2 linked regions of the Geotalea uraniireducens genome follow. The protein of the gene in region 1 interacts with the protein of each later gene in a pairwise test. Links are inferred from orthologs where the notes say so. Each region holds a gene or a part of one and is shown on either strand. Other genes may lie near its edges.

The links.
Region 2: the proteins of rplK (region 1) and prmA interact in binary tests that used the Escherichia coli proteins (3 or more experiments, as listed by UniProt). The link is inferred for Geotalea uraniireducens from one-to-one orthologs.

Annotation. Positions count from the first base shown.
Region 1 is NZ_AP027151.1:3,465,730-3,475,673, forward strand. What follows is about bases 60-2,933. They hold rplK (50S ribosomal protein L11), read right to left. Parts: upstream 1,773-2,933; coding sequence 1,347-1,772; downstream 60-1,346. Other genes in these bases: rplJ (50S ribosomal protein L10), read right to left, coding at 60-444; rplA (50S ribosomal protein L1), read right to left, coding at 626-1,330; nusG (transcription termination/antitermination protein NusG), read right to left, coding at 1,837-2,364; secE (preprotein translocase subunit SecE), read right to left, coding at 2,379-2,564; rpmG (50S ribosomal protein L33), read right to left, coding at 2,722-2,871. Also shown: more of rplJ, read right to left, coding at 1-59; more of tuf, read right to left, coding at 2,934-4,108; QMN23_RS16325 (electron transfer flavoprotein subunit beta/FixA family protein), read right to left, coding at 4,778-5,590; QMN23_RS16330 (YgiQ family radical SAM protein), read right to left, coding at 5,682-7,481; argC (N-acetyl-gamma-glutamyl-phosphate reductase), read right to left, coding at 7,509-8,549; rpsI (30S ribosomal protein S9), read right to left, coding at 8,706-9,098; rplM (50S ribosomal protein L13), read right to left, coding at 9,131-9,562; tRNA pseudouridine(38-40) synthase TruA, read right to left, coding at 9,658-9,944. UniProt on the Escherichia coli protein: Forms part of the ribosomal stalk which helps the ribosome interact with GTP-bound translation factors.
Region 2 is NZ_AP027151.1:204,876-214,744, forward strand. What follows is about bases 2,233-5,031. They hold prmA (50S ribosomal protein L11 methyltransferase), read right to left. Parts: upstream 4,192-5,031; coding sequence 3,274-4,191; downstream 2,233-3,273. Other genes in these bases: QMN23_RS00950 (hypothetical protein), read right to left, coding at 2,233-2,429; QMN23_RS00955 (16S rRNA (uracil(1498)-N(3))-methyltransferase), read right to left, coding at 2,468-3,277; QMN23_RS00965 (M20 family metallopeptidase), read left to right, coding at 4,331-5,031. In the rest of the region: mqnC (cyclic dehypoxanthinyl futalosine synthase), read left to right, coding at 1-505; QMN23_RS00945 (ribonuclease D), read left to right, coding at 553-1,698; more of QMN23_RS00950, read right to left, coding at 1,710-2,232; more of QMN23_RS00965, read left to right, coding at 5,032-5,497; QMN23_RS00970 (pyruvate, water dikinase regulatory protein), read left to right, coding at 5,580-6,389; QMN23_RS00975 (response regulator), read left to right, coding at 6,450-7,124; QMN23_RS00980 (sensor histidine kinase), read left to right, coding at 7,128-8,540; mqnB (futalosine hydrolase), read left to right, coding at 8,554-9,285; QMN23_RS00990 (menaquinone biosynthesis family protein), read left to right, coding at 9,288-9,869. UniProt on the Escherichia coli protein: Methylates ribosomal protein L11.

The sequences.
Region 1 (9,944 bases):
ATTGCTGACCGGGGCATTAAGGGTGCCAAGCAGTTTAGCGATCAGGACTTCTCTGCTCGGCAGGTCAGCAAGAGCCTGGATATCCGCAACAGTGATCGCTTTGCCGGTCAACACGCCAGCTTTGAGTTTGAACGCATTCGGCTTGTCTTTGGCAAACTTCGAAAGAACCTTGGCTGCCGCGACCGGATCGTCGTAGCTGATGGCAATCGCCGTCGGCCCGGCAAAATGAGGGGCCAGCGACTCCTTGTCGGTATCCTTCGACGCCAGTTCAAGCAGGGTGTTCTTTACGACTTTGTACTCGACAGCGGCTTTCCGCAATTCATTCCGCAGGTCCGTGGCAAGTTCCACGCTCATTCCCCGGAAATCCGCCAGAAACACGGCTTTTGCACGACTGAGCTTATCGTGCATCTCCGTAACGAGTTGCTGCTTGTTCTCTCTATTCAAGCGCCTTCCTCCTTTCTTTGAAATTGACGGGTCGTGGACCCTTAGCCAAAGTCGGGAAGCGCGGGAATAAACAACACATCCGTGCGACTACCACAAGTCTCGGCAGGCTCGCGCCAATTTAAGTCTGGAACCATTTCCAGACACCTGCTGTCTTTGACTTTGGCCCTCTATGAAAAAAGCTTTATACAAGCTTGGACTGGACGTCCGAAATGTCGAGATTGAGTCCGGGGCCCATTGTCGAGGAGACGCTGATTTTCTTGATATAGGTACCTTTGGCGGCCGAAGGCTTCGCTTTAACGAGCGCCTCTACCAAGGCCAGCAGGTTTTCCTTGATCTTATCAGCGGCAAAGGAAACTTTCCCGACCGGGGCGTGAACGATACCGGCTTTTTCCACACGGAACTCAACCTTACCGGCTTTCGATTCCTTTACTGCCCGGCCGATATCGAAGGTGACCGTACCCACTTTCGGGTTCGGCATCAGGCCGCGCGGTCCGAGCAGTTTACCGATTTTGCCGACAAGCCCCATCATGTCCGGGGTGGCGATGGCAGTGTCGAAATCAAACCAGCCCTCCTGGATCTTGGTCACGAGGTCTTCCGCGCCAACAAAGTCGGCACCCGCCTCACGGGCTTCTTTTTCCTTTTCGCCTTTGGCAAAGACCAGGACCCGGACATCCTTGCCGAGACCGTTCGGCAGGACAACCGCTCCACGAACCATCTGATCGGCATGGCGGGGGTCAACGCCCAGACGCACCGCGATTTCGACGGTCTCGTCAAACTTCGCATAGGCAGCAGCCTTGACGTTCTCTATACCTTCGACGAGGCCGTAAGTCCGGCTCCTGTCAATTTTGCTCAGGGCCTCTTTATGCTTTTTCGCAGTCTTCGGCATCTGTTCTACCCTTTCTCTATTGAACTATTTCAACACCCATGCTACGGGCGGTGCCTTCGACGGTTCTCATGGCTGCCTCAATCGAGGCCGCATTGAGGTCCGGCATCTTCTTCTCGGCAATCTCGCGGACCTGGTCCTTGGTAAGTTTGCCAACCTTGTTCTTGTTCGGTACACTGGAACCGCTTTCGATGCCAACGGCTTTCTTGATCAGCACCGGGACCGGCGGAGTTTTGGTAATGAAGCTGAACGAACGGTCAGCGTACACGGTGATCACGACGGGAATGATGGTCCCCTCATCCGCCTGGGTCTTGGCATTGAACGCCTTGCAGAACTCCATGATATTTACGCCATGCTGACCCAGCGCCGGGCCAATCGGCGGCGACGGATTCGCCTTGCCGGCCGGAATCTGCAGTTTAATGTAACCGGTGATTTTCTTGGCCATCGTTTAACTCCTTACGTCTCTTGACTGTGAACAGACACTATATGTCGGAGCAGCAAGAATTGCCTTACTGCTTTTCTACCTGCATAAATTCAAGCTCAACAGGCGTGGCCCGGCCGAAGATGCTGACCATGACGCGCAACTTGCCTTTGTCGGGCTTGACATCCTCAACAACCCCGGAAAAATTAAGAAACGGGCCATCAACCACCCGCACGGTCTCCCCGACTTCAAACTGGACCTTGGGACGTGGTTTCTCCGCTCCCTCCTCCATGCGCCGAGTGATCTTTGCCACTTCTTCATCGGGAATCGCAAAGGGGTTGTTGCCGCCGACAAAGCCAGTAACTTTCGACGTTTCCTTGACGACGTGCCAGGTATCGTCGTTCAGCTCCATATTGACCAGGATATAGCCGGGAAAGAACTTCCGCGACGAGGTCTTCTTTTCGCCCTTCTTGAGCTCGACAACTGTCTCCGAAGGAATGAGGACATCACCGAAGCACTCTTCCAGGCCGAGGTTCTTGATCCGCTCGAGGAGCGAGAGTCGAACTTTATTTTCAAATCCGGAGTACGTATGCACTCCGTACCACTTTTTAGTCATATTGCTTGTGTCCTTTAACCGAGAATCAAACGCATGACCTTGGCCAGCACCACATCACAGGCACCGAGATAGACCGCTATCAGGAGAACGATCGCCAACACAACCCAGGTTGTCGACACGGTCTCCTTGCGCGTAGGCCAGGTAACCTTGCCCAGTTCGATCTTTACTTCGGAGAGAAAGTCTTTGACTTTGCTGATCACGCCTTGGACCCCGCAATACTGTTATGAATAAAATGGCAGGCCAGGAGGGACTCGAACCCCCAACACCCGGTTTTGGAGACCGGTGCTCTAGCCATTAGAGCTACTGGCCTGCAGCCGGGGTGCCGCCATTCGACGACACCCCCAAACGTGACAACGTCTACTTGGTTTCCCGATGGATCGTGTGAGTACGGCAGAAGCGGCAGTATTTCTTGAACTCGAGCTTCTGGGGAGTGTTCTTCTTGTTCTTGGTGGTCGTATAGTTTCTCTGCTTGCACTCGGTGCAGCCGAGGGTGACTATGTCTCTCATATTCTTTCCTTTTCAGATACCCGAAGCGCCATGGCGCTCCCGACGATTATTCAATAATGGAGCTAACGACGCCGGCGCCAACGGTACGGCCACCTTCACGGATCGCGAACCGCAGACCTTCGTCCATCGCGATCGGCGTGATCAGGTTGATCGTCATCGCCACGTTGTCACCAGGCATTACCATCTCAGTCCCCGCTGGCAGGTCCACAACACCCGTCACGTCCGTCGTCCGGAAGTAGAACTGCGGACGATAGCCGTTGAAGAACGGCGTATGACGACCACCTTCTTCCTTGGTCAGGATGTATGCTTCCGCCTTGAACTTGGTGTGCGGAGTGATCGAACCCGGCTTGGCCAATACCTGCCCACGCTCGATGTCTTCACGCTTGATTCCGCGCAGCAGGGCGCCGATGTTGTCACCAGCGCGACCTTCGTCGAGCAGCTTCCGGAACATCTCGACCCCGGTTACCGTCGTCTTGCTCGTCGCACGCATCCCGACGATCTCGACTTCTTCACCGACCTTGACAATCCCGCGCTCAACGCGCCCCGTCGCCACGGTACCGCGACCCGAAATCGAGAATACGTCTTCCACCGGCATCAGGAACGGCTTGTCGATGGCCCGCTCCGGCTCCGGAATATAGCTGTCGACCGCTTCCATCAGCTTGAAGATCGCCTGCTCGCCCAGCTCGCCCTTGTCGCCTTCCAGCGCCTTCAGCGCCGAACCTTTGATGATCGGAATATCATCGCCAGGGAAGTCATAGGACGACAGCAGCTCGCGGATCTCCAGCTCGACCAGCTCCAGCAGCTCGGCATCGTCAACCACGTCCGCCTTGTTCAGGAACACGACGATGTACGGAACCCCAACCTGACGCGCAAGCAGGATGTGCTCACGGGTCTGCGGCATCGGCCCGTCGGCGGCCGAGACAACCAGAATGGCGCCGTCCATCTGCGCCGCACCGGTGATCATGTTCTTAACATAGTCGGCATGACCCGGGCAGTCTACGTGTGCATAGTGTCGCTTGTCCGTCTCGTATTCCACGTGGGCGGTCGCAATGGTGATACCACGCTCACGCTCTTCGGGAGCATTGTCAATCTGATCAAACGCACGAAACTCTGCCTTCCCCTGTTCCGCAAGAACCTTCGTGATCGCAGCGGTCAGCGTCGTCTTCCCGTGGTCTACGTGACCGATCGTGCCAATATTGACGTGCGGTTTTGTCCTCTCGAATTTAGCCTTTGCCATTTAGGATTCCTCCCAGATGCTCTTTTTTGAGAATTACTTCTCGCTTACACGTAAAAAAAGATGGAGCCCACATCCGGACTCGAACCGGAGACCTCTTCCTTACCAAGGAAGTGCTCTACCTCCTGAGCTATGTGGGCAAATTGAAGTTTGGAGCGGGAAACGGGACTCGAACCCGCGACCCTCAGCTTGGAAGGCTGATGCTCTAGCCAACTGAGCTACTCCCGCCAATCCTCTATGAAGCGTTTTGAAACCTCACCAGCCAACCAGACCCAGTACTTTCGGCGCGAGCGCCTCCTGGATGTTGATTTGCAGCTGCGGCTTCCGAAGGTTGTTATGGTGGAGGGAGGAGGATTCGAACCTCCGAAGTCATCCGACGACAGATTTACAGTCTGTTCCCTTTGGCCGCTCGGGAATCCCTCCAGATGCAGATATTCAGTTTTCTTGGAGCTGGCGACAGGACTTGAACCCGCAACCTGCTGATTACAAGTCAGCTGCTCTACCAGTTGAGCTACGCCAGCGCGAAAAAGTTCTATACCTCTTTTTACCGACGGGGTCAAGAGAGATTTTCACATAGCGAAGAAAACCCTTATAGTCGAGCGGCTCTTTTCTGTCAAGACAAATTTGCCAAAGCTGCACATCAAATGGCAGTCCGCATATCGGCGACCGAGCCTAGAACGGCAACAGATCCTTGTCCTGCAAGGTTTTTACGAGCAGGTGCGCCGTCCCCACCGGGTCAAGCTCCCCGTCCCCGAGAACCTGCCCCTTGGCCCGATCAGGGGAGAAGATCCTGTTTACCCACGTCGGTGAACCTTTCAGACCGACCGAGTCCCCATGCAGACCGAGCAGTCCGTTATCCCAGACGGTTATCGGCGCTTCCGCCGCCGCCAGCCGGTTCGGCACGGTCGGGTAACGGGGACGGTTGATTTCGCGCACCACCGTCACCAAGGCCGGCAGCGGCCCCTCGACGACCTCATAGCGCCCTTCGAGTTTGCGCCGCACCCGGAGCCGTTTTGCCGCAAAGTCACACTCCTCGATCCGATCGACCAGGGTGAGCTGGGTATAACCAAGCCGGGTTGCTATACCGGGGCCCACTTGGGCGGTATCGCCGTCGATCGTCTGCTTGCCGCAGATGACAAGCCCGATTTCATCATTTGCGCCGAGCCGGTCGATTGCCGCCGCCAGTACCCTGCTGGTTGCCAGGGTATCGGCACCGCCGAACGTCCGGTCCGAAAGGAGAATCGCCTCATCGACTCCAAGAGCCATCGCCTTGCGGATTGTGGCTTCAGCGTTGGGCGGCCCCATCGAGAGCGCAGCCACCCGCACCCCGTATCGTGCTTTCAGTCGCAGGCATTCCTCGAGGGCGTGGGTGTCGTAAGGATTCATGATGAACGGAATCCCTTCGCGCACCAGCGTATTGGTCACCGGGTCGATCTGTACCTGCGTCGTATCGGGAACCTGCTTGATACAGCAGACAACAAGCATAGGAAATCCTTCCCTCGGGAATCAGTGCCGGCCGGATCGGCCATTTCTGACCATTAAAATCCATCGGACGACGTCGGTCAAGGGCTTTGCGCTATTTCTTCCTTCCACGGGCCGGCCCGCTCGGCTTCCCGCCGGTGCCGGCAGCGAGCAGCTGGCGGGCGACATCTTCCCGGCCACAGGCCTTGAGCGCTTCGCGCACTGCCTTCGCCTCACCGGGAATGTGCCAGAGCAGCAGAGCTTTCTGCAAGCGCTTTTCCCGGTCGGTGCGCGGAACATGAACCGGGTTGCCGGTGCGCGGGTCAATCCCGGTATGGAACATACAGGTGGCCAGCGTACCCGGGGTCGGGGTGAAATCCTGGACCTGTTCAACACGCAAACCTTTTTCCTTGAGAAAAAGGGCCAGTTCTACCATATCGGCCAGCGTGCAGCCCGGATGCCCCGACATCAGATACGGGACCAGAGCCTGCCGCTTTCCCAGCCGCCGCGATTCCTGGCGGAACTGTTCGAGAAACCGCTCGAAGGCTTCTTTGCCCGGCTTGCGCATCAGCGCGGTAACCGCAGGAGACACATGTTCGGGAGCCACTTTGAGCAACCCGCCGACATGATCGGCGAGAAGGGCCGCAAAATAGTCGGGTTGCCGTTGCAACAGATCGAAACGGACGCCGGAGGAAACCGCCACATGGCGCACCCCGCGCAGAGCGCGAAGCTTCCGCAGCAGCGCCACCGCCCGCCCGGCAGCCGTGACCAGGTGGCCACAGGGCTGCGGAAACAGGCAGCTCTCCCGCCGGCAACGCTCCCCTTCCTCGGGACGGCCGCAGCGCAGACCATACATGTTGGCAGTCGGCCCGCCGACATCGCTGATACTGCCGCGAAACCACGGCTGACGTACCATCGTTGCGACTTCGGCAACAACCGACGCCTCGCTGCGGGACTGGATGAATTTCCCCTGATGATGGGTAATCGCACAGAACGAGCAACCGCCGAAGCAGCCGCGGTGAGTCGTGACCGACAGCCGGATCTGTTCGGCGGCAGGAATCGCTGCCGTATAGGAGGGATGGGGGAGCCGGGTGAATGGCAGGGCGTACACTGCGTCCAGCACGGTTTCGGTCAGCGGAAGCGCCGGCGGGTTGACGACAAGCAGGCGGTCGCCATAGCGTTGGACGAGCGGTTTCGCCCGGTACGGATTCAGCTCGGCCGAACCCAGGCGAAACGCCTCGGCGTACGCCACCCGATCCGCCGCTACACGCTCCCAGGAAGGAAGCTCGACAGCGCCTGCCGGCCCGGTCCCTTTCGCCACATAGGCGGTTCCCCGAAGATCCGTGATGCCGGCAAGCGGCTCGCCTTGCCGCATGCGCCGGGCAAGCTCCAGCAGGGGGCTCTCCCCCATGCCGTAGATCAGCAGGTCGGCTTTGGCATCGAGGATAATCGAGCGGCGGACCTTGTCTTCCCAGTAATCGTAGTGGGCGAAACGGCGAAGCGACGCCTCGATGCCGCCGATCACCACCGGAACGTCCCGGTAAGCTTCTTTCAGGCGCGAGGTATAGACGATCGTCGCCCGGTTGGGGCGGGCACCATGCCGGTTCCCCGGCGTATAGGCATCGTCGTGGCGGAGCTTGCGGGCAGGAGTGTAGTGGGCAACCATCGAATCCATGGCTCCGGCTGACACGGCAAAAAAGAGCCGCGGCCGGCCGAGGACCATGAAGGACTCCTTGGTTCGCCAGTCGGGCTGGGGGATGATTCCGACCCGAAAACCGCGGGACTCCAGCCAGCGGGCCAGGAGCGGGACCCCGAAGGAGGGATGGTCTACATAGGCATCACCGCTGACGAAAATGACGTCCAGTTCGTCCCAGCCCCGGCTCAAGGCTTCTGCGCGCGTTATCGGGATGTACATGGCCAACTCAGATCACTGCACTGGCGGCTAGGGAAAGAGAGCCAGACCATCCAGCCCCATCGTTTCAGGGAAGCCGCACATCAGGTTCATATTCTGAACCGCCTGTCCCGCTGCCCCCTTGACGAGATTGTCGATGGCGGAGACAACGATCACCCGGCCGGTCCTGGTGTCGACGGTGACGCCGATATCGCAGAAGTTGGCGCCACGCACATGGGCGGTGGAGGGGAAGCTCCCCTGCGGCAACACGCGGACGAACGGTTCACCGGCGTAAAACTCTCCGAACAGCCGAACGAGATCGGCGGGGGAGAGATCGGCCGCCAGCCGGGCATAGCTCGTCGCCAGAATGCCGCGATCCATCGGCACCAGGTGAGGGGTAAAGGAAATCATCACCTGTTCGCCGGCCAGCAGTGACAGCTCTTGCTCGATCTCCGGCAGGTGCCGATGCACCCCGCCGACGCCGTAAGGCTTGAATCCTTCGTTCACCTCGCAATAGAGGTTATCCACCTTGGCGCCGCGGCCGGCGCCGCTGACGCCCGATTTGGCATCGACAATAACGGTCGTCGGATCGATCACCCCCTGGCGCACCAGCGGCTGGAGTCCGAGAATGGTGCAGGTCGGATAACAGCCGGGATTACCGACCAGTTGTGCCGGAACGATCTCGGCACGGCGCACCTCCGGCAGGCCATAAACGGCCTGACCCAACAGCTCGGGATTGAGGTGGGGCTCGTACCACGACTCATAGACCGCCGCATCATTGAACCGGTAGTCGGCGGAGAGATCAACCACCCGTTTGCCCAGCTTGAGGAAGGTCGGCACCACTTCCATGGCCGCCTTGTGCGGCAGGGCCGTAAAAATCAGGTCGGCCTTCTCGGCAACCCGGACCGGCTCCAGGTTTTCCAGTTGCTGGGCATACCGGCCGCGAAGCGTCGGGAAAATCTCCGCGACCGGCCGGCCGGCATTCTGCTCCGAGGTAACACAGCTAACCGTCACCTCGGGATGACCGTGGAGAAGCCGCAGCAACTCGACTCCCGTATAACCGCTTGCACCGACAACCGCAACTTTCAGCATGGGCAGACTCCGTTCAACCGATGACCGACCGGGAAAGCGCCCCCCCCCGGGGCGCCCCCGCGCAGCACCAATGGCGCCCGATCCGGGGGCCGATACGCAAAAAGGGGAAAATCCATCCGGACTTTCCCCTCCTGCAGACCAACGATAAACGACCGATTAACGCTTGGAGAACTGGAAGCTCCGGCGGGCAGCAGCCTTGCCGTATTTCTTACGTTCCTTGATGCGCGAATCGCGGGTGATGAACCCGGCTTTCTTCAGGGTGCCCCGCAGCGCCACATCGGCCTCGAGCAGCGCCTTGGTGATGCCGTGCTTGATCGCCCCGGCCTGCCCGGAGTCGCCGCCACCGCGGACGTTGACAACGATGTCGAACTTGCCGGCGTTTTCGGTGAGCTCAAGAGGCTGCTTGACCACCATCTTCGAGGTTTCCCGGCCGAAATACTCATCGATCGACTTGTTGTTGATGGTGATGTTACCGCTCCCCGGCCGCAGCCAAACCCTGGCGACCGACGATTTCCTCTTGCCTGTTCCGTAATAGCTGATTCCTGCCATTCGTTATCTCCTGATCGATTTGTCGAACCTGATTAAATATCGAGAGCCTTGGGCTGCTGCGCCTTGTGCGGATGCTCGGCCCCGGCGTAAATTTTCAGCTTCTTCAGCATGTGCCGAGCAAGTTTGTTCTTCGGCAGCATCCCTTTGACCGCTTTGCGGATCAGTTCTTCCGGCTTTTTGTCGATAAGTTTGCCGGCAGTGATCGACTTGATCCCGCCGGGAAAACCGGAGTGGCTGTAATAGGTTTTGTCGGCAAGCTTGTTGCCGGTGAGGGCAATCTTCTCGGCATTGACAACGATGACGAAATCACCGGTATCGACGCTCGGCGTATAGATTGCCTTTTTCTTGCCCCGCAGGATATTGGCAATCTCGGTGGCCATCCGGCCGAGAACCTTGCTATCAGCATCAACCAGGTACCACTCCCTGGTTACTTCCGCGCATTTTGCAACCTTCGTCGTTTTCATCGAATCCTCGCAGCCTGTATGGAATAAACTCTATTATTACCGAAGGGGTGAATAGTAATTCCCTTGCGAATGGTTGTCAAGAAAAAATTGTCCGGTCAGTAATACACTTCCACAAGACAGAGCCCGTGGGAAGGTGCGGTAACCCCCTTTGCCGCCGGCACGGGGGTCTCGAAGAACCGCCGGACGTCATCGGGCGCCAACCGCCCCGTACCGACCTCCACCAGGGTGCCGACCATCATCCGCACCATCTGCTTGAGAAAGCCGTTGCCGCGCACATCGAGCTGCAGGAACTCGCCTGCCGCCGCAATATCGACCGCCTCGACGCGACGGACGGTGGTTTTTGCCGCACACCCCGCCCCCCGGAAGGCGGCGAAATCCTTTT
Region 2 (9,869 bases), 3.3 Mb from region 1 along the record:
GAAGAAGATCGGTTGGGCCGGCTGGGCTGCGGTGATGCGCGAGGCGGCCCGTCAGGGGATGCCAACCACGGCAACCATGATGTTCGGCAGCCGCGAACGCCCCGCCGATATCGTCGAGCACCTGTTCCGCATCCGGGAGTTGCAGGAGGATGGCGGGTCATTCACGGCATTCATCCCCTGGACCTACCAGCCCGGCAACACGGAACTTGGCGGGACGACTGCCAGCGGCGTCGAATATCTGAAGGTCCTGGCCCTCTCGCGGCTTGTCCTCGACAATGTCCCGAATATCCAGGCCAGCTGGGTTACCCAGGGGGCAAAGATGGCACAGGTGGCGCTCTTTTTTGGGGCTAACGACCTGGGTGGGACCATGCTTGAGGAGAATGTCGTCGCCGCTGCCGGCTGCACCTTCCGGATGAGTCTGCAGGAGATGGTCGACCTTGCCCGGGATGCTGGCTTCCGGCCGGCCCAGCGCACCACCCTCTACCGGATCGTGCAGGAGTTTTAGAGTTCTTTGCCGGCGCACGCGACGCCGAATGTCGATTGGAGAAATCATTGTCAGCTACTGTTGCCGTGCCGGAGATGCTTACTACTGCCGCCGGGGTTGCCCGGCTTGCCGGGCGTCTTGCCGAAGAGCCGCTGGTTGCCTGCGATCTGGAAGCCGATTCCATGCACCATTATCAGGAGAAGGTCTGCCTGATCCAGTTTGCCTTTCCCGGCGGTGCGGCGCTCCTTGACCCGCTTGCCGTTACCGACCTGGCATCGCTGGTGCCGGTTTTCGCCGCCGAATCGATCCGCAAGATTTTCCACGGCGCCGACTATGATATCCGTTCGTTGCATCGGGATTTTGCCATCGAGGTCAATAATCTCTTCGATACGATGATTGCCTGTCAGTTCCTCGGCGAGCGGGATTTCGGCCTGGCCGCGGTGCTGAAGAAGCGCTTCGGTGCCGAACTCGACAAGCAGTACCAGCGGGCGGACTGGAGCCGCCGGCCGCTGACGGCGGGAATGATCGATTATGCGATGAAAGACACCTCGCTACTCATCGCGCTGTATCAGCAACTGGAGGGAGAGTTACGGGCGAAGAACCGCCTGGCGTGGGTAGAGGAGGAATGCGCCTTGCTTGCCCGAGTGCGGATGGTGTCGCGGAGCGACGAGCCCTTGTTCCTCCGTTTTAAAGGGGCAGCGCGACTTGAGTCCCGGGCGCTGGCAGTCCTTGAAGAACTGCTCCGGTTCCGGGACCAACGGGCCCGGCAAGCCGACGTGCCGCCATTCAAGGTTCTCGGCACCGACACAATGCGTGAGCTGGCGGAAAAACGCCCGCAGAACCGGAGCGAGTTGATCGGTATTTCCGGGATCACCGACAAGGTGCTCGACCGGATCGGCGAAGGGATTCTGCGGGCGATCGAGAAGGGAAATGCCGTTCCCGCCGGGAAGCTGCCGGTCTATCCGCGGCAGGAACGCCGGAAACGGGGGCGGCTCGAAGAAGAGCGGCTGAAAGCACTCAAAGAGTGGCGTGAACGGACTGCATCTGTTTTGGGGATTGACACGGGAGTGCTGGCGAACAATGCGCTGCTTGAGCGCTTGGCGTATGAGGCGCCGCGGACCGTGGCGGACCTCGGGCAGGTCCCGGCCATGCGGAATTGGCAGCGGCAGGAATTCGGGGCGGCGCTGGTGGCCCTCATTACCTCCTGCCGCTGAAAAAGATTCTTTTATTTGTGCTGAGCCGTCTCTTCGGCTTCTCCGAAGAGGGCATCGAACTCCCGGGATGATAGTTCGTGCGGTTCCGGCTGTTTTTTTGCCTGGTTGTCCGCCGGGGCGGGTTTCTCCTCATCACCCCAGGAAAAGCTTGTCAGGTCGAATTCGTCGGCGGCTCCACTGCCGTCGGTCAGAGTTCCTTTCTCTTCACTCTCCCCCGAACCGAAATCCCAGGGAATACCATCCTGCTCAGACGCGTCCCCTTTACCGGCGTTGCTGCTGGCCGTTTCGAGCAGTGCCGCAAACGCATCGTCGGAAGGTTGTTCCTCGGCGGGCGGTCTTTGTTCTTCATCGTCGAAGGAAAAATCATCAAAAGCGGGTTCGGCGGCCGCTGCCGCGGGGGCGGCAGTATGTGGTGGAGCTGGCGGTGGTGGCTGGGGCAAACCGAGATCGAGGTCGGAGAAAATGTCGTCACCCTGCTTGACTGCGGCGGGCTGGGCGGGCATCTCCCAGGTGAAGCCGGTCGTCTCCCCGCTGGAGGCCGGCGCTGGAGGAGTGGGTGGAATAACGTCAGCCGATGCTGAAGTTTGGGCCGGCGTACTGGCAACTGCCGCCGGTGGAATAATGATGGCCCGGATACCGTGAGTTTGCTTGAAAGCGGTCAGATCGCTGTTGCATTTTTTGCAGATATCGAGAAATTCGAAGCTGTTGTAGCCGCATTTGGGGCACTTCATATCCCTGCTCCTTGGGCAGTGCCGCGTCAGCGGCATTGCTATGGTTTTTTCTCGGCAGCCGGCCGGGCCGGTTTAGCCATCTCCGACTCTTCCCGGGCATTGCCCAGGTCGCCGAACTCGTATTGCAGGATGGCCATTGCCGCCACCCCGGCAGTTTCGGTCCGGAGGATACGCTTGCCAAGGGTGACCGGCGTGAAGCCTGCGCTGATTGCCACTGCCGCTTCATCCGGGGAGATTCCCCCTTCAGGGCCGACAATAATAGCTATTCGTGCCGGGGTTGCGGCGGCGGACAGGACTTTCTTCAGGGTGACGGTTTCTTCCGCCTCCCAAAGGAGCAGCTTCAGCTCCTGATCCGCCGTGCGCAGGGCCTCGGCAAGAGTGGCAGCAAAGCGCACTTCGGGGATGGTTCGTCGACCGGCCTGCCGTGCCGCCTCGACGGCTATCCGTCGCCAGCGGCTGACTTTCTCCTCCATCCGTTCGCCGGTAACCCGGGAAACCGAACGTGCCGACTGGAACGGAATCACTTCGCTGACACCGAGTTCAGTACATTTTTGCAAAATGAGTTCCATCTTATCCCCCTTCGGCAGCCCTTGAAAGAGAGTTACCCAAACCTCGTCGGCCGAAGTCGCCGGAATCACCCGCTCTTCAATCCCCACCAACAGCGAACTACGGCCGATTTCCCGGATTGTCCCCCGGCATTCTCCACCTGAACCGTCGGCCAGAACAAGCGGGGTGCCAATTTTCAGGCGTAATACCCGGGCGATGTGACGAAAAAGGGCGCCTTCGATCTGAACGGCATTGCCGGAAAGGTCGAGGTCGGGGGCGACGAAGCGGCGCATCGAATTCATTCCGCCTGATAGATGAGGCAGGACCACTCGCCTTCGCGGGTTGTTGCCCGGAGGGAAAGGCCGGTGGTGCTGAAGCCGTCCATGACGAACCGTTCTCTTTCCAGCAAAATTCCCGAGAGGACGAGAAAGCCGCCTGGCGCAACCTTGGCTGCCAGTTCGGTGGCCATCCTGACCAGGTCTTCAGCTAGGATGTTGGCGAGCACGACCGTGAAGTGTTCGGCAATCTCCTGAAGGGGGGTGGTGGATAATGCGACGGTGACGTCGTTAAGGGTACAATTTTCCCGGGCAACTGCAATGGCGTCGGGGTCGATATCGGTGCCGATCACCGGGGCCGCCCCGAGTTTGGCGGCGGCGATGGCAAGAATCCCTGAGCCGGTCCCGACGTCGAGGACCGCCGGCGTTTCGCCAGCGGTCCGCTGGGACAGGAAGATGCTTTCCAGTGCCTCCAGGCAAAGCTTGGTCGTGGGGTGTGTTCCGGTGCCGAATGCCATTCCCGGGTCGAGCTCGATAACCAGATCGTCCGCCAGCGGGGAAAACGGCTCCCAGGTCGGTTTGATGACGAAATGCCTGCCAATCCGGGAAGGGCTGAAATGCTGCCGCCAGCCGGTAGCCCAGTCTTCTTCCTTGATTATGGCGACCATTGGTGGGGGGAGTTCGAACTCGCCGGCGAGGTGGCGATGGTCGTTAAGAAAGCGTTGCACGGCGGCCACATTTTCGTCGAGTTGGTCATCGACGGCAAAATAGGCGCGAACCGTCGTGGTGGGCGATTCGGCAATTCCATCAAGGGAAAAGGTATCGAGGTTTTGGTTGTCGATGCTGACGCCGTTGCCGGAAAGCTCGACCAGAAAGTCGGCAAGAAGGTCGACGAGGGGGGCTGGCGTTTCACAGGTTACCTCGGCCCAGGTTTTGTCCATGTCTGCTCCTTTTGGGGGGCTGCTCGGGATTGCGCCGAGGTGAGCTAACGTAGCAAAACAAAAGAGCTCTGACAATAAAAAACCTTGACAAATTCGCTGTACGGAGTTTAACTCTCATTAAAATCGCTTCTGGGTGGCCATGGTGGAACTGGAGGAAAAGAAAAGAGCGATTGTCTCGTTCGTTCAAGGCCGTGGGGAGGATTTTTCGGCAGTTGCCGAGGAACTGTACCGGCATCCGGAACCAGGGCTCTATGAAGTTGCGAGTTCGGCCCTGCTTGCCGCTTTTCTGGAGCGGGAGGGATTTGCCGTGGAACGCGGCTGTGCCGGCTTGGCCACTGCCTTTCGCGCGTGCTGGGGGAGCGACGGTCCGGTCATTGCCCTGATTGCGGAGATGGATGCTCTCCCGCAGCTGGGGCACGCCTGTGGTCACAATATCATTGCCGCAGCCGCCCTCGGCGCGGCGACCGCCCTTCGGCACCTGCTGCCGGAAGATGCGGGGCGTATCGTTGTCCTCGGCACTCCCGCCGAGGAGTTGGGAATCGGTAAGGTGGAGATGATCCGCCAAGGTTTTTTCGACGATGTGGAATTTGCCATGATGGTTCATCCCTCGTCGAAACGGCAGGTAATCAAGGGCTTTCTCGGTCTGGCGCGAATCCGCTTCACGTTCATCGGCAAGGCTGCCCATGCCGGCGCCTATCCGGAAGAGGGGGTCAATGCCCTCGATGGCGTCATTCAGACTTTCACTGGCATCAATGCCCTTCGCCAGCAACTGCGGCAGGATGTGCGCGTCCACGGGATCATCACTGAAGGGGGAAGCGCCCCCAATATCATTCCCGGCCGGGCGGCTTGTTATTTTTATGTCAGGGCTGCTGATCTCGATATGTTGGAAAAGGTGAAAGCGCGAGTAGTTGCCTGCGCCGAGGGGGCGGCTACCGCCAGTGGCTGTCGCCTGGAGGTGGAGGTCGATCCTCGGCAACTGGCGCCCATGAAAATCAACCGGGCTTTCTCCGCCCTCTACTCGGCCCAGTTGAGCTTGCTCGGTTTGCCCGAGGTCTTGGCGCCGGCCGACCAGAACAAAGGGTCGTCAGATATCGGCAACGTCTCGCAACTCGTGCCGACTATCCATCCCCATGTGCCGATCGGCGAGGGGGTCCGTATCCACAGTGAGGAATTTGCCCGGGCGACGATTTCCCCCGAAGGGAAAGCCGCGGTAGTCGAAGGGGCTACTGCCCTGGCCCTGACTGCGCTGGAGCTGATCGCCGTTCCGGAGCAGCGGGAAGCGGTCCGGCTTGATTTTCGTTCATGAAGGCTATTTTTTTGCCTGATTGGCTAAAACATGGTATAAATACCTTAATGAGAACGTGGAGCACACCAATGGTGGTGGGGCAATGAAAGGGTTGTTGCGGCACTTATATCTCTTTTCCGATGCCACGGGTGAAACGGTCGAACGGGTAGTGCGGGCGGCCCTTTCCCAGTTCCGTGATGCCGAGGTGCGTTTTCATCGGATGAATCGAATCCGTTCCCGGGAAGACGTGCTGGAGTCCCTTGAAGAGGTGCTCCGCGAGCCGGGGATGGTTATCTATACCTTGGTTGATACGGAGCTTGCCCAACTGCTGCGGGATGAGGCCGAAGCCCACGGCCTGGAATCAGTAGACCTGATCAGCCCACTCCTGTTCAAGCTTTCCGACTTTCTCGAAACCCCGCCACAGAAAGAGCCGGGGCTCCTCTACCAGCTCAATGCCGAATATCACAAGCGGATCGATGCCGTCGACTTTACGGTCAAACACGATGACGGTCAGGATCCGCGCGGGCTGCACAAGGCAGATTTTGTTCTGGTGGGAGTGTCGCGTTCCTCGAAGACTCCTCTTTCCATGTATCTTGCCCATAAAGGCTACCGGGTCGCCAATGTTCCGATCGTCTACGGTATCGAACCGCCAGCCGAACTCTTCAAGGTCGACCAGGATCGGGTGGTCGGGCTGATCATAGACGCGCAACGGCTGGCGGAAATCCGTTCGGCTCGCCTGCGCAACCTGGGCAATATCCCGAAGGGAAGCTACGCCGATTTCCTGAAAATCGAAGAAGAACTGGAATACTGTCGTCGGCTTTACCGGCGGAATCCCCAATGGCTGATTATCGATGTGACAAAGAAGTCGGTGGAGGAGTCGGCTGCCGAAATTATCAGACGGCAAGGCGGTTGAAGTGCGCGCGGTCCTTAAGTTTTTCATAGCTCACCAAGCACAGAAAGAGAGGTAACAACTATGCGTATTCTCGTGGTCGAAGATGAAAAGAAAGTTTCCAGCTTCATCAAACGCGGACTCGAGGAAGAACGGTATGAAGTAGATGCTGCTTTTAACGGGGAAGAGGGGCTGAAAATGGCGATCGAGAAAGGCTATGACCTGATCATCCTCGACGTCATGCTTCCCAAGAAAGACGGCCTGAGCGTTGTCCGGGAACTGCGGGAGAAGAAATCCGCCACTCCCGTACTGATGCTTACCGCCAAGGATTCTGTCGAGGATATCGTTGCCGGCCTGGATTCCGGCTCCGACGACTACCTGACCAAACCATTCGCCTTTGCCGAGCTGCTGGCCCGGGTCCGGGCGCTGGTCCGGCGCAGCGAGCAGGACCGCGGGGCCGAAATCCGCTTCGCCGATCTCCGTCTCGATCCCGTTACCCACAAGGTGTGGCGGAAAGACAAGGAAATCGACCTCACCGCCAAGGAGTATTCGCTGCTCGAATATTTTATACGCAATCCCAATCAGGTCCTGACCCGGACCATGATCGCCGAGCATGTGTGGGATTACACCTTTGACAGCTTCACCAATATTATTGACGTCTATGTCAACTATCTGCGGAAGAAGATTGACCGGGACAACGACAAGAAGCTGATCCATACCGTGAGGGGAGTGGGCTATATTCTTAAAGAGGAGGATTGATCCTTGTTCTTCAGGTCAATCCGCTTTTCCCTGACTCTCTGGTTTGCGGTGACCCTTGCGGTAATTCTGGTGCTCTTCAGCCTGTTCATCTACCTTGTGCTGAAGAGCCAACTCAACAAGGATATCGACAAGGAACTCCTGACTGTTGCCGAAGCGGTTTCCAGTCCAACTCTGGAACCGTTTCGCCGGGCCGGGCCATCGGTGTTCGACCAGGTCCTGGAAGATTTCATCGGGGCGAAGCTGACAGGTAAATACGTTCAGGTGCTCGACAGCCGGGGGCAGGTGACCGCCTCGTCGCGCAGCCTTGAGGCATTGCGGATTCCACTCTCCAAGTCTGCGTTCCGGCGGGCTACCGAAGGGAAGGTAACCTACGAGACCCAGGTGAATCTCGATATCTATCCGGTCCGGGCGATTACCTATCCGATCATCAGCAATGGGAAGTTGGATCAGATCGTCCAAGTCGGCTCGTCGATGAAATCGGCTGCCGAAACTCTTGACCGGGTACTGGTGGTCTTCGCGGTTTCGATCCCCCTTTCGCTTCTCCTCTGGAGTATGGGGGGGTGGTTTCTGGCCGGCCGGGCGCTGAAGCCGGTCGATATTATCACCCGGAGTGCGCGGAAGATTACCGCCGAAAACCTGAGCCACCGCCTGGAGATCGTCAATCCACAGGATGAAATTGGCCGGCTGGCAGCCACCTTCAACGATACGCTGGAACGGCTGGAAAACGCCTTCAACCGCATCCGGCAGTTCTCTGCCGATGTCTCCCACGAACTGCGTACCCCTTTGACCATCCTGCGTGGCGAGACCGAAGTCGGCCTGCGCTGGGCCAAAGAGCCGGAGGAGTTCCGGGAGCTTTTCCGGAGCAATCTGGAAGAGATCAACCGGATGTCGAAGATTATCGAGTGTCTCCTTGAGCTTTCCCGGGCTGAGGAGGGAGGGCTCAAGCTCGAGTTGAGTGATGTCGATCTCAGCGAGCTGGTCGCCGAGGTCGTCCAGCAGTCGCGGCTGATCGATCCGGAGAAGGGATTGAAGATTGCGTATACCGTCGATCAGCCGGTTGCCGTTACCGGCGATTGGCTGCGGTTGCGGCAGGTGTTCATGAATCTGCTCGGCAACGCCGTCAAGTATACGCCGGCTGGCGGGGAAATTAGCGTCGTTGTCGATGCGACCGGCGGCTTTGCCCGAATCTCCGTCATCGACAGCGGGGTCGGCATTCCGGCCGATGATCTGCCAAATATTTTCGAGCGCTTCTACCGGGTCGACAAGGCCCGTAACCGCGCCGACGGCGGCATCGGCCTCGGCCTTTCGCTGACGAGAACGTTTATCGAAGCTCATGGCGGCAAGATCGAGGTGGTCAGCGAGCCGGACAAGGGGAGCGTGTTTACCGTCTATCTGCCGCAGACCTCCCGCACCTGAGCCGGAGCAAGCTATGGAACCGATCATCATCATCGCGGCAACCCGCCAGGAGCTGTCGCTGCTCATCCGGAGTCTCGGCTCCCGCCCGTTCGCCGGCAGCGGCGGCCGGGAAACGTATCTGGGGGAGTTCGGCATGACCAAGGTCGTGCTGGCGGTCACTGGGCTGGGCAAAGTGAATACTGCCGCCGGTCTGACGGCGCTCCTCGAGAGTTTTCGGCCGCGCCTGGTGATCAATACCGGTTGTGCCGGCGCCTACTCCGGCAGCGGCTTGCAGGTTGGCGACATCGCCGTGGCAGCTGCTGAAATTTACGGCGACGAGGGGGTCCTGACTCCCGCGGGATGGAAATCGCTCGAAGCCATTGGTATTGCAGCGCTGGAGCATGGCGGGACGCGCTATTTCAATGAATTCCCGCTGGCCCTGTTGCCGGCCGAACAGGCGGTGCAGCTCGCTTCGGTACTCGGCATCACGGTGCGTCGTGGCAGGTTCGTTACCGTCTCCACCTGCAGTGGCACTACGGAGCGGGGTGATGAGCTGGGCCGGCGTTTCGAGGCGATCTGCGAAAACATGGAGGGTGCCGCTGCCGTTCATGTCGCAACCGGCTACGGTGTCGACTGCCTGGAAATTCGCGGTATCAGCAATCTGGTCGAAGACCGCGACCTGTCGCGCTGGAACATCCCGCTGGCGGCGGAGAAAGCCCAGCGGTTCATTCTCAAATTCCTCGAATCCTATCCGGCGGAGCAGTAATCATGGAGCTTTCACTCGGCTATTCCCCCTGCCCGAACGATACCTTTATTTTTTTCGCCCTGGTTCACCGGCTGATAGAATGCCCGGGTTTCACCTTTCGGGAGCGGCTCGAAGATGTGGAAACCCTGAACGGTTTGGCCCGCGAGGGATCCCTGGACGTCAGCAAGATTTCTTATCATGCCCTTGGCTATCTCCGGGACGACTATTGTCTCCTCCGGGCCGGCGGAGCGCTCGGGCGCGGCTGCGGACCGCTCGTGGTGACTAAGGGCGCCCGGTCCATGGCGGAACTGCGTGGTAAACCGATTGCCGTGCCGGGGCGCTACACGACTGCCGCACTGCTGCTCCGGCTTTTCGATCCGGGCCTTGACACCCTGGTCTATCTGCCGTTCCACGAGATCATGGGGGCAGTCGCCCGGGGTGAAGTTGCCGCTGGCGTAATCATCCACGAATCCCGCTTCACTTTCCCCGCATACGGACTGACAAAACTGCTCGATCTCGGCGACTGGTGGGAAGGGGAAACTGGCCACGCGATCCCGCTTGGCGGGATCATTGCCAAGCGTTCCCTCGGTCGGGAGGCAGTGCGG